One region of the Janthinobacterium kumbetense genome, then DNA from elsewhere that is predicted to be linked to it. Evidence: predicted binding sites of a transcription regulator. Region 1 holds the regulator's gene; the other holds the start of a gene.
The links. The regulator FliA, encoded in region 1, starts transcription of late flagellar genes. The targets are predictions, from matches to a motif close to CTAAAGTTTNNNNNNNNNNNGCCGNTA.
Positions count from the first base shown of each region.

Region 1 (4,579 bases):
GCGCCAGCGCTGCCGCGATGGCGGCGGCGATGGCCAGGCCGGTGAATTTGACGTTCATGGTGAGGAAGCGCGTGGATGGGAAACGCACGTTACCACAGGCGCGCGGCGGCGGGCCGCACGCCTCCGCACGCTCAGCCGCCGGCCTTTTTCGGCTGGTGGCCCAGCTTGACCAGCGCGGCCAGGATGGCGTCCACATGGTCGCCCTGCACTTCGATCACGCCATCCTTGACGGTGCCGCCCGAGCCGCACTGCGTGCGCAACTGCTTGCCCAGCAGGGCCAGCGCGACGGCGTCCAGCGGCAAGCCCTTGACCACGGTGACGCTCTTGCCGCCACGGCCCTTGGTCTGGCGCGAGACGCGCACCACGCCATCGCCCGCAGGCGCGGCCTTCGCTTGCGCCTTGCACGCGCACTGCGCCAGCGGCTGGCGGCAGGCGGGACACATGCGGCCCGTTTCAGTGGAATAGACGAGACCGCCCAGGGAGCTGCTTTTCATGAGGGAACGATAAAAGAGGAAGAAAGCGCGATTGTACCAAGCGGCAGCCCGCAGTTGACGAGCGTCAGTTGGCCGGCGCAGGCGCCACGGGCGCCGTCGGCACTTCCGTCACCGTTTCGGGGATGCCCGACAAAATCGTCACGGCGACCCGGCGGTTGCGCGCGCGCCCTTCCGGCGTGGCGTTCGGCGCCACGGGGATATTGTCGGCGTGGCCCACGGCCGTCAGGCGCGACGCCTTGACGCCGCTGGCGATGAACAGGCGCACCACGGCGCTGGCGCGCGCGGCCGACAACTCCCAGTTCGAGGCAAAGGTCGAATTGCTGATCGGCTGCACATCCGTATGCCCTTCCACCTGCACGTCGTGCGTGTCGTCCTTGAGCAGCACGGCCACGGCGCGCAAGGCCTGGTCCGATTCCGCCGTCAAGCCCGCCGCGCCCGGGTCGAACAGCACGCTGGCATTGATTTCCACGCTCACGCCGCGGCTCGTCTGCGTGACCCGCACCTTGCCTTCCTTGACCAGCGGCGCCAGGGTTGACGTCAGGTCCTGCGCCAGGCGCGTCATGTGTTCGCGCTCGCGGCGGATGGCTTCCGTGCGGCGTTTCAGGGCGGGGTTCGGCAACGGGATCGCCTGCGGCGCTTCCATGATGATGGGCGGCGCGCCCTTTTCCAGGCTGAAGGCCTGGCCGATGGCGTTCTGGAAGACGCGGTATTTGCCTTCGTTGACTTGCGAAATCGCATACATGACGACGAAGAAGGCGAACAGCAGGGTGATGAAGTCGGCGTACGAGATCAGCCAGCGGTCCTGGTTGTCCGGTTCCTCGTCATACTTCCTGCGCGCGCGCCGCATCATGGTCAATGCTCGTGCAAGAGGCTGGACACGCGCTCTTCGATGATGCGCGTGTGGTCGCCCGTGGCGATGTCGTACAGCACGGCGGCCGTGATTTCATATTGCACCACTCGGCGCGAAACGATGGCCTTGAGTTTATTGGCCACCGGCAGGAACAGCAGGTTGGCCAGGCCCACGCCGTAGATGGTGGAGACGAAGGCCACGGCGATGCCGCCGCCCAGCTTGCTGGGGTCGGTGAGGTTTTCCATCACGTGGATCAGGCCCAGCACGGCGCCCAGGATGCCGATTGTAGGCGAATAGCCGGCCGCCGATTCCCACACCTTGACGGCCTGGCGCTCGGCCATTTCATAGGCGGAGATTTCCACGTCGAGCAGCTGGCGCAGCTTGTCGGGCGCGATGCCGTCGACGATCATGCGCAAACCCTTGGCGTTGAAGCGGTCGGCCGTGTTTTCCATCAGGCGCTCGAGCGCCAGCGGGCCGTCGCGGCGCGCCGTCAGGCTCCATTGCCCGATGTCGCGCGCCAGCGCGGCGCGCGTATCGGATGGCGGCAGGAAGACCCAGCGCAGCATTTCCAGGCCGCGGACAAAAGTGCGCAGCCGCGTCTGCAGCAGCACGGCGCCGAAGGTGCCGACGATGACGATGGCAAAGGCGGCCGGCTGCAGCAGGGAGGCCATCTTGCCGCCTTCCAGTGCCTGGCCGACCAGCAGGCCGGCCAGCGCCAGCGCCAGCCCGATTACGCTGGACCAGTCCACGCCAGCTCCCTCAAGGTTGCGCGCAGGCGCGCGACGGCCTGGGTATGCAGCTGCGAGACGCGCGATTCGGATACGCCCATCACCGCGCCGATCTCCTTCAGGTTCAGCTCTTCTTCGTAATACAGGCCCATGAGTATTTTCTCGCGTGGCGGCAGCGCGTCGATGGCATCGATCACGGATTGCCGGAAATCGGTATCGAGCAGGGAACGCAAGGGGTCGCTGTCCTCGTCCACGCAGTGGCGGTCGAGGAAGCTGTCATTGCCGTCCGGGTCATGAAAGTCTTCGTAGTACACGAGCTGGTGGCCGCCGCCGTCGCCCAGCATTTCCTGGTAGTCGGCCAGCGACATTTTCAGCAGCTTCGCCACTTCCGACTCCGTCGGCGGATGGCCGAGGCGCTGCTGCAGGGTGCTCATCGCCTCTTCGATCTTGCGCATGTTCTGGCGCATGCTGCGCGGCAGCCAGTCGCTGGTGCGCAATTCGTCGAGCATGGCGCCGCGGATGCGCAGCACGGCATACGTCTCGAACTGCGCGCCATGCGTCTCTTCATAGCGCGTAATGGCATCGAGCAGGCCGATCATGCCGGCCTGGATCAGGTCATCGACCTCGACCGAAGGCGGCAATTTCGCCTTCATATGGTGCGCCAGACGCTTCACCAGCGGAATGTGCTCCGTCAGCAAATAGTCCTTGTTCGATTTCCCTTTGACCGTGTACATAGGCTGCTTATTGTTTTCTCATCTTATCTGGTGCTGCGGTTCGATTCAGGCGCTGAACTGGTGCGGGCTCCCCGTCTGGTACAAGGTGCCGCCAAGCACCGGCGCCGCCGAACGGGCCAGCCGCTCGGCCAGTCCGCGAAACGCCACCGACGCTCCCGCCAGCGGAAACGCGTCGACCACGCTGCGGCCCAGCCGCGCCGCGCGGTGCAGATACTCGTCGGCAGGCACGGAACCCATCGAAGTGAGCTTCACGGCCAGGTAGCGGCTTGCCGCCTGCGCCATATTATCGTATACCACTTTTGCTTCGGATTCGGAAGCGCCGGTGACGAGAATGCCGAACGGACGGCGTCCCAGTTCCTGGCTCAGGCGCTTGATCAGGCAGTACGCCGCCTTGATCGAGGTGGCGCTGGTCGAGACTTGCACGACGATATCCGACGATGCCATCAGCGGCACGGGGAAGCACGCGCCCTCGTCCGCCACGACGCCGTCAACCAGCACGATGCCGCTCTGGCGCGCCAGCACGTCGAACGTCTTGCCCAGGCGGCGCAGTTCATCCTCGCCCGCATAATCCATGCTGTCCATCAAATGGTTGCGCGCGCCCAGGCTGGCCACGCCGAAACCTTGCGGCACCTGGTGGATGACCTGGTTCAAGCCGCACTGCTGGCGCGCCACGTCGCGCAGGCTGGCGCCGTGCGCCAGTCCCAGACGCGATGCCACGCCATCGCTGCCGCCGCTGGCGTCGAGCAGCAGCACGTCATTGCCGCCGTAGACGAGCGACGCGCCCAGGTTGACCAGCATGGCGCCCTTGTCGTCCTGCGGCGTGGCCGAGAGGAACGTCATGACGCGCGGCTGCGGGCCGGCCAGCATGCGGCGCAAGCCTTCGGCCTGGTCGAAATCGAAATTAGCCAAGGTGCACCCCGCGCGCTTCATTGTTGCGGGCGGCCGCCTGCGCCATCAGCAGCGGCAGTTCGGCGTCGGAAAACTGCGTCGCCGCCGCATCGCGCTTGAGCTTGAAGGCACGGTCGATCAGGTAGCCGCGGTCGGCCAGGTACAGGTCTTCCGGCACGCGCTGGCCGTTCGACACATAAAACAGGTTCAGCTTCTGGCGGATCACCACGTCGAGCACATTGCCGATCGAGGCCGCTTCATCGAGCTTGGTCATGATGCAGCCGGCCAGGCCGCTGCCCTGATACGCGCGCACCACTTCATTCAACGTTTCCTGCGTGGCCGTGGAGTTCAGGCACAGCAGGCGCTTCACGTCGGCGCCGGCGCCCGACAGCATGGCCACCTGTTCCGTCACCATCTGGTCGCGCTGACTCACGCCCACCGTATCGATCAGCACCGTGTGCTTGTTCTTCAATTCTTTCAGGGCGATGCGCAAGTCCGCCTCGTCCTTCACCGAATGCACCATCACGCCGAGGATCTTGCCGTAGATGCGCAACTGTTCATGCGCGCCGATACGGTAGGCATCCGTGGTGATCAGGGCCAGCTTTTCCGGGCCGTGGCGCATCACGCAGCGGGCCGCCAGCTTGGCCGTGCTGGTGGTCTTGCCGACGCCCGTCGGGCCCACCAGGGCAAACACGCCGCCCTGCTCCAGCATGGCGTCTTCATTGGCCACAGTATTCAGGTTACGGCTGAGGACCGTCTTGATCCAGCGCATGCTTTGCGCGCCATCGAGGCCGGCCGGCAGCTTGTCGATCAGGTAGCGCGCCAGGCTGGCCGAGAAGCCGGCCGCCAGCATTTCGCGCAGCACGACGGCTTTTTGCGGCTCGC
Region 1 covers NZ_JAMQGR010000006.1:290,272-294,850, reverse strand. The annotation lists gene NCG91_RS18390 (hypothetical protein) at 1-88, opposite strand, end outside; gene NCG91_RS18385 (translation initiation factor Sui1) at 132-494, opposite strand; gene motD (flagellar motor protein MotD) at 559-1,341, opposite strand; gene NCG91_RS18375 (flagellar motor protein) at 1,347-2,093, opposite strand; gene NCG91_RS18370 (RNA polymerase sigma factor FliA) at 2,075-2,806, opposite strand; gene NCG91_RS18365 (MinD/ParA family ATP-binding protein) at 2,852-3,715, opposite strand; gene flhF (flagellar biosynthesis GTPase FlhF) at 3,708-4,579, opposite strand, start outside.

Region 2 (4,579 bases), on a different contig from region 1:
ATCCCGCTGATCCTCGACGCGAAACGGGGCGACATCGGCGCGACGGCCACGCAATACGCGCGCGAAGCGTTCGAGCGCTACGGCGCCGATGCCGTCACCGTGAACCCGTACATGGGCGAAGATTCGCTCGATCCCTACCTGGCGTGGAAAGACCGCGGCGTGATTATCCTGTGCCGCACGTCGAACCCGGGCGGCTCGGACCTGCAATTCCTGAATACGGATGGCGAACCGCTGTACCAGCGCGTGGCGCGCCTGGTGGCCGAGAAGTGGAATAAAAACGGCCAGTGCGCGCTCGTCGTCGGCGCCACCTTCCCTGAAGAACTGGCGCAGGTGCGCGCCATCGTCGGCGACATGCCGCTGCTGGTGCCCGGTATCGGCGCCCAGGGCGGCGACATCGCCGCCACCGTCGGCGCGGGCCAGACGGCGAACGGCATGGGCATGATGATCAGCTCGTCGCGCGCCATCATCTACGCCACGCCGCAGACGGGCGAAGACTTCGCCGACGCCGCGCGCCGCGTGGCCATTGAAACGCGCGATGCGATCAACGCGCACCGCGCGTCTGATGGTGGCTGACATAAGCTACTGCGCGTCGAGATTTGCGGCCGGCGATGCTCACTGTGCCATAGCACAGTTGCGCTTCTCGGCCGCAACTCCCATCCGCTCGCTACGCTTCTGTCAGGCACCGTGATGACTGTTGTTTGTCATCCATAAAAAATGCCGGGCTAGCCCGGCATTTTGCATTTAGTCACGCTGTGGTGCGACGATCTCCGCGTAATCGTAGAGTTCTCCCAGAATTTCCTCGCCCCGCTCATCGACGGATTCCGACAGCACGTCGATTTCCGTAAACAGCATTTCGATGGTGCGGGCGCCGGCGTCGCCGTCGAACAGGCGGGCGGCGCGGTGCTGTTCCCAGCGCAGACTTTCCGCTTCGCTCAGGGTTTGCGGGAAATTGCGGGCGCGGTAGCGGAACAGCAGTTCCTGCAGGCGTTCGTCGGCAAACGAGGGGCGGGCCGTGGCCAGCTTGGCCGGCGTGTCGCGGCGCAAGGATTCGAGCAGGCGGCGGTCATCGTTGCTGACGAAACCATTGTACAAATCCTCATCCACGTCCAGCGCGGCATTCGCGCCCGGGCGCTGGAATACTTCAGCCCAGACGGCATCCATGTTCGGCGCCGCGGCGGCGAATTGCGCGTTGACCTTCGCCGCGTCCAGATCGATGCCCCATTGCGCGGCCATGGCCGGCGACAGCGTTTTTAAATTGCCGACCAGCATGGGCGACTTGTTCAGGTGCACGCTTTTCACGGGCAGGCGCGTCATGCCTTCCGGCATGGCGTCCTTGCGCGTGAACAGGCGCGTGCGGATGGTGTCGGCGTCCAGCTGGAACAGCTCGCGCGGGTCGTAGGCGCAATCCCAGACGAGGATTTCATTCTTATTGCTCGGATGCGTGGCCAGCGGCCAGACGATGCCCAGGCAACCCCGTTCGGCGGGGAACATGCCCGACACGTGCAGGAAAGGCTGGCGCTCGCCGGCGGCCAGGTGCATGCCCATTTCGCTGGCGACCCGGTCCTTCTTGTGCAGGGCCAGGCAGAATTCGAACAATTTCGGCTGTTTCTGCTTGATCAGGCGTGCCAGGGCGATGGTGGCGCGCACGTCGGACAGTGCATCATGCGCCGCTTCGTGGACCAGGCCATTGGCCTTGCTCAAGTGTTCCAGTTTAAAACTGGTCTGGCCATCGTCACGCTTTGGCCATGCGATGCCTTCCGGGCGCAGCGCGTGCGTCATGCGCACCACGTCGAGGATGTCCCAGCGGCCGCAATGGTTCTTCCATTCGCGCGCATACGGGTCGATCAGGTTGCGCCAGAACAGGAAACGCGTGACTTCATCGTCGAAACGGATGGTGTTGTAGCCCACGCCGATGGTGCCCGGCTCCGAAAAGGCCGCTTCGATGGTGGCGGCGAACTGGTGTTCGGGCACGCCCAGCTGCAGACACTGCTGCGGCGTGATGCCCGTGATCAGGCACGATTGCGGGTCGGGCAGGAAATCATTGGCAGGCTGACAATACAGCATGATGGGTTCGCCGATCTCGTTGAGGTCGGCATCCGTGCGGATGGCGGCGAACTGGGCCGGGCGGTCGCGGCGCGGCTGGGCGCCAAAAGTTTCGTAGTCGTGCCAAAGAAAGGTCTGGTTAGTCATTGATGGTCGTTGCTTGATTGGTTATCCGGGCCGCCAAAAGCGGCCGCTGCTACAGTTTTCTGAAAACCTGCCGATACTACACGAGAGGATGGTCATCATCGCGTTTCCCGCATGGTGGCATACATTGCCCGTTCAAGGAGGTCTATCGTGTCAATTCCCATCGCCGCAAGCGGCAATTCCACCCCTTCCGTGACTTCCGTCAGTACGGGCGTTGCCGGCAAGGACGATAAAGTCCAGCAAAAGGACGGCGTCAACGCTGAAATGAGCGTGAATGACCGCACCAAGCTGCAATTGAACGCTTCCATCATGCAGGCGTCGCTGAACGTGTCGATCGGTTCCGAGAACGAACCGCTGGCGCTGCTGTACAAGGCGGCCATCACCAACATCAATGAAGCGCTGAAGGGTCAGTACGGCGAGGATGCGATCCAGAACGCGGCTTCGCAGGATAACAGCGCCGAAGCGACGGCGAACCGCATTGTATCGCTCTCGACGGGATTTTTTGATGCTTTCAAGAAACAGAATCCCGGCCTGGACGACGATACGGCCCTGACCAAGTTCATGGACACCATCAGCGGCGGCATGGAAAAAGGCTTCAAGGAAGCGCGCGACATCCTGGGCGGCTTGAAAGTGCTGAATGGCGACATCGCCGGCAATATCGACAAGACGTACGAGCTGGTGCAAAAGGGCTATGCCGACTTCATCGCCGCGCACAGCAGTAAGAAGGATGACGCCGCCAAGCCGGCCGACAGCAAGGCCGCCTGAACTACAGCATGACCCTGTTGCGGCCCGATGCTTTGGCGCGATAGAGCGCCGCGTCGGCCGCGGCGATCAGCGCATGGTCGTCCTGTTCGGCCGCCAGGCTGGCCACGCCGAAGGAACCCGTGATGTGCGGCAAGGCGCTGCGCATGTCGGCGAAGATGACGGCGAGCTGCATGCGCTCGCACAAGCGCTCGGCCACCCGCAAGGCCACGTGTTCGTTGGTATCGGGCAAGATCACCATCATTTCCTCGCCACCGTAGCGCACGGCGAAATCCGTGGGCCGCAGGGCCGCGCCCAGCACTTGCGCGGCGATGCGCAGTGCCTGGTCGCCCGCCTGGTGGCCGTGCGTGTCGTTGAAGCGCTTGAAATGGTCGAGGTCTATCATCACCAGCGACAGCGGCGAGCCGCTGGCGTGGGCCGTGACGATCATGTTGGGCAGTAAATCCGTCAGCCAGGCGCGGTTGTACAAGCCCGTCAGGCTGTCGACCATCGACAGCTGGCGGTAGAATTCGCCCAGTTTCTGGCGCCGGCGCAGCAAGGCATTGGCGGCGCGGATGCGGAAGGACAGCAGCCGCAGCAGGTTGCGCGCCAAGCCGTTCGACTGCTCGATCAATTCCCATACGATGGCCGCGTCGATCACCAGCAAGTCGGTTTCTTCCAGGGCGGAAATGGCGGCCAGGTTGCTCGCTTCATCGAGCACCGATTGTTCGCCCACGCTTTCGCCGGGCAAGACCTTGCTGACGGTGCCGTCATCCATGCCCGTGTGGGTGTCGGCGGCCACGGCCAGCGAGCCGCGCAGGACGATGTACAGGCTGGCGCCTTGCGTGTCGGCAATGGCTTCGCCCGCTTCCAGGCGCATCACGGGGCAGGGCGCCAGCATGGCGGCCGTCTGGCTATCCGCCCCATCGCGAAATAGCTGTAAATCGCCGATGTTGCAGCCTGAAGCGCCGAAGTTGCCGATCTGTTCCACAATCACACTTTCAAAAAGCCGGCGCGCGAGCAGGGGGCCGGTAGCTTCATGATAGCGTAAAGCGGCCTTGGCTGTAACGCCAAAGGCTTGCTTGAGGTCACTTACTGTGAGAAATACGACAATTATTTCATTGCCGCGTCAATACGCAGGAATGCTTGCGGTTTTGTTATGGATGTTGCCGCGCGCGAAAGGCGGGCCGGATGTGCAAAGGCAGCCTTGAACGGCTGCCTCAGTCTCTGAAAATCCTGCGGGTGGGGATTACTCGGCGGTTTCTTCCGCTTCGGCCGTATCGATCACGGCATTCTTGCCGGTGGCGTGGCGCTTGCTGTCTTGCAGGCGGCCCAGGGCGCTATCGATGGCGCGTTTCAGTTTATCGGTGGCGCCGGCAACGGATTGATGCACGGTGGCGTTCTGTTCGGTCACGGCGATCGGTTGATAGCCAGCAACGCGTGCTTCCATGACGCAGCGGATATCGTCGGCGCCGCCTTTCGGGCCATTCGTGTCGCTGATGTGGACTTCGATGCGGGTCAGGTTGTCGCGGAAGCGGTTCAGTGCGCTTTCAAGTACGGATTGCACATGTTCGTTCAGTCCAGCGGTGTTGGCGATGGTGCTGTCGGTATGAATATTGATTTGCATATGCTTACTCCTGTCAATTCAAAA
Region 2 covers NZ_JAMQGR010000003.1:278,703-283,281, forward strand. The annotation lists gene pyrF (orotidine-5'-phosphate decarboxylase) at 1-573, shown strand, start outside; gene sbcB (exodeoxyribonuclease I) at 742-2,190, opposite strand; gene NCG91_RS12110 (DUF5610 domain-containing protein) at 2,338-2,952, shown strand; gene NCG91_RS12115 (GGDEF domain-containing protein) at 2,954-3,919, opposite strand; gene NCG91_RS12120 (HPF/RaiA family ribosome-associated protein) at 4,178-4,555, opposite strand.
Region 2: a site for FliA is predicted at 2,240-2,266, ahead of NCG91_RS12110 (DUF5610 domain-containing protein). Genes of this name have one in related genera too.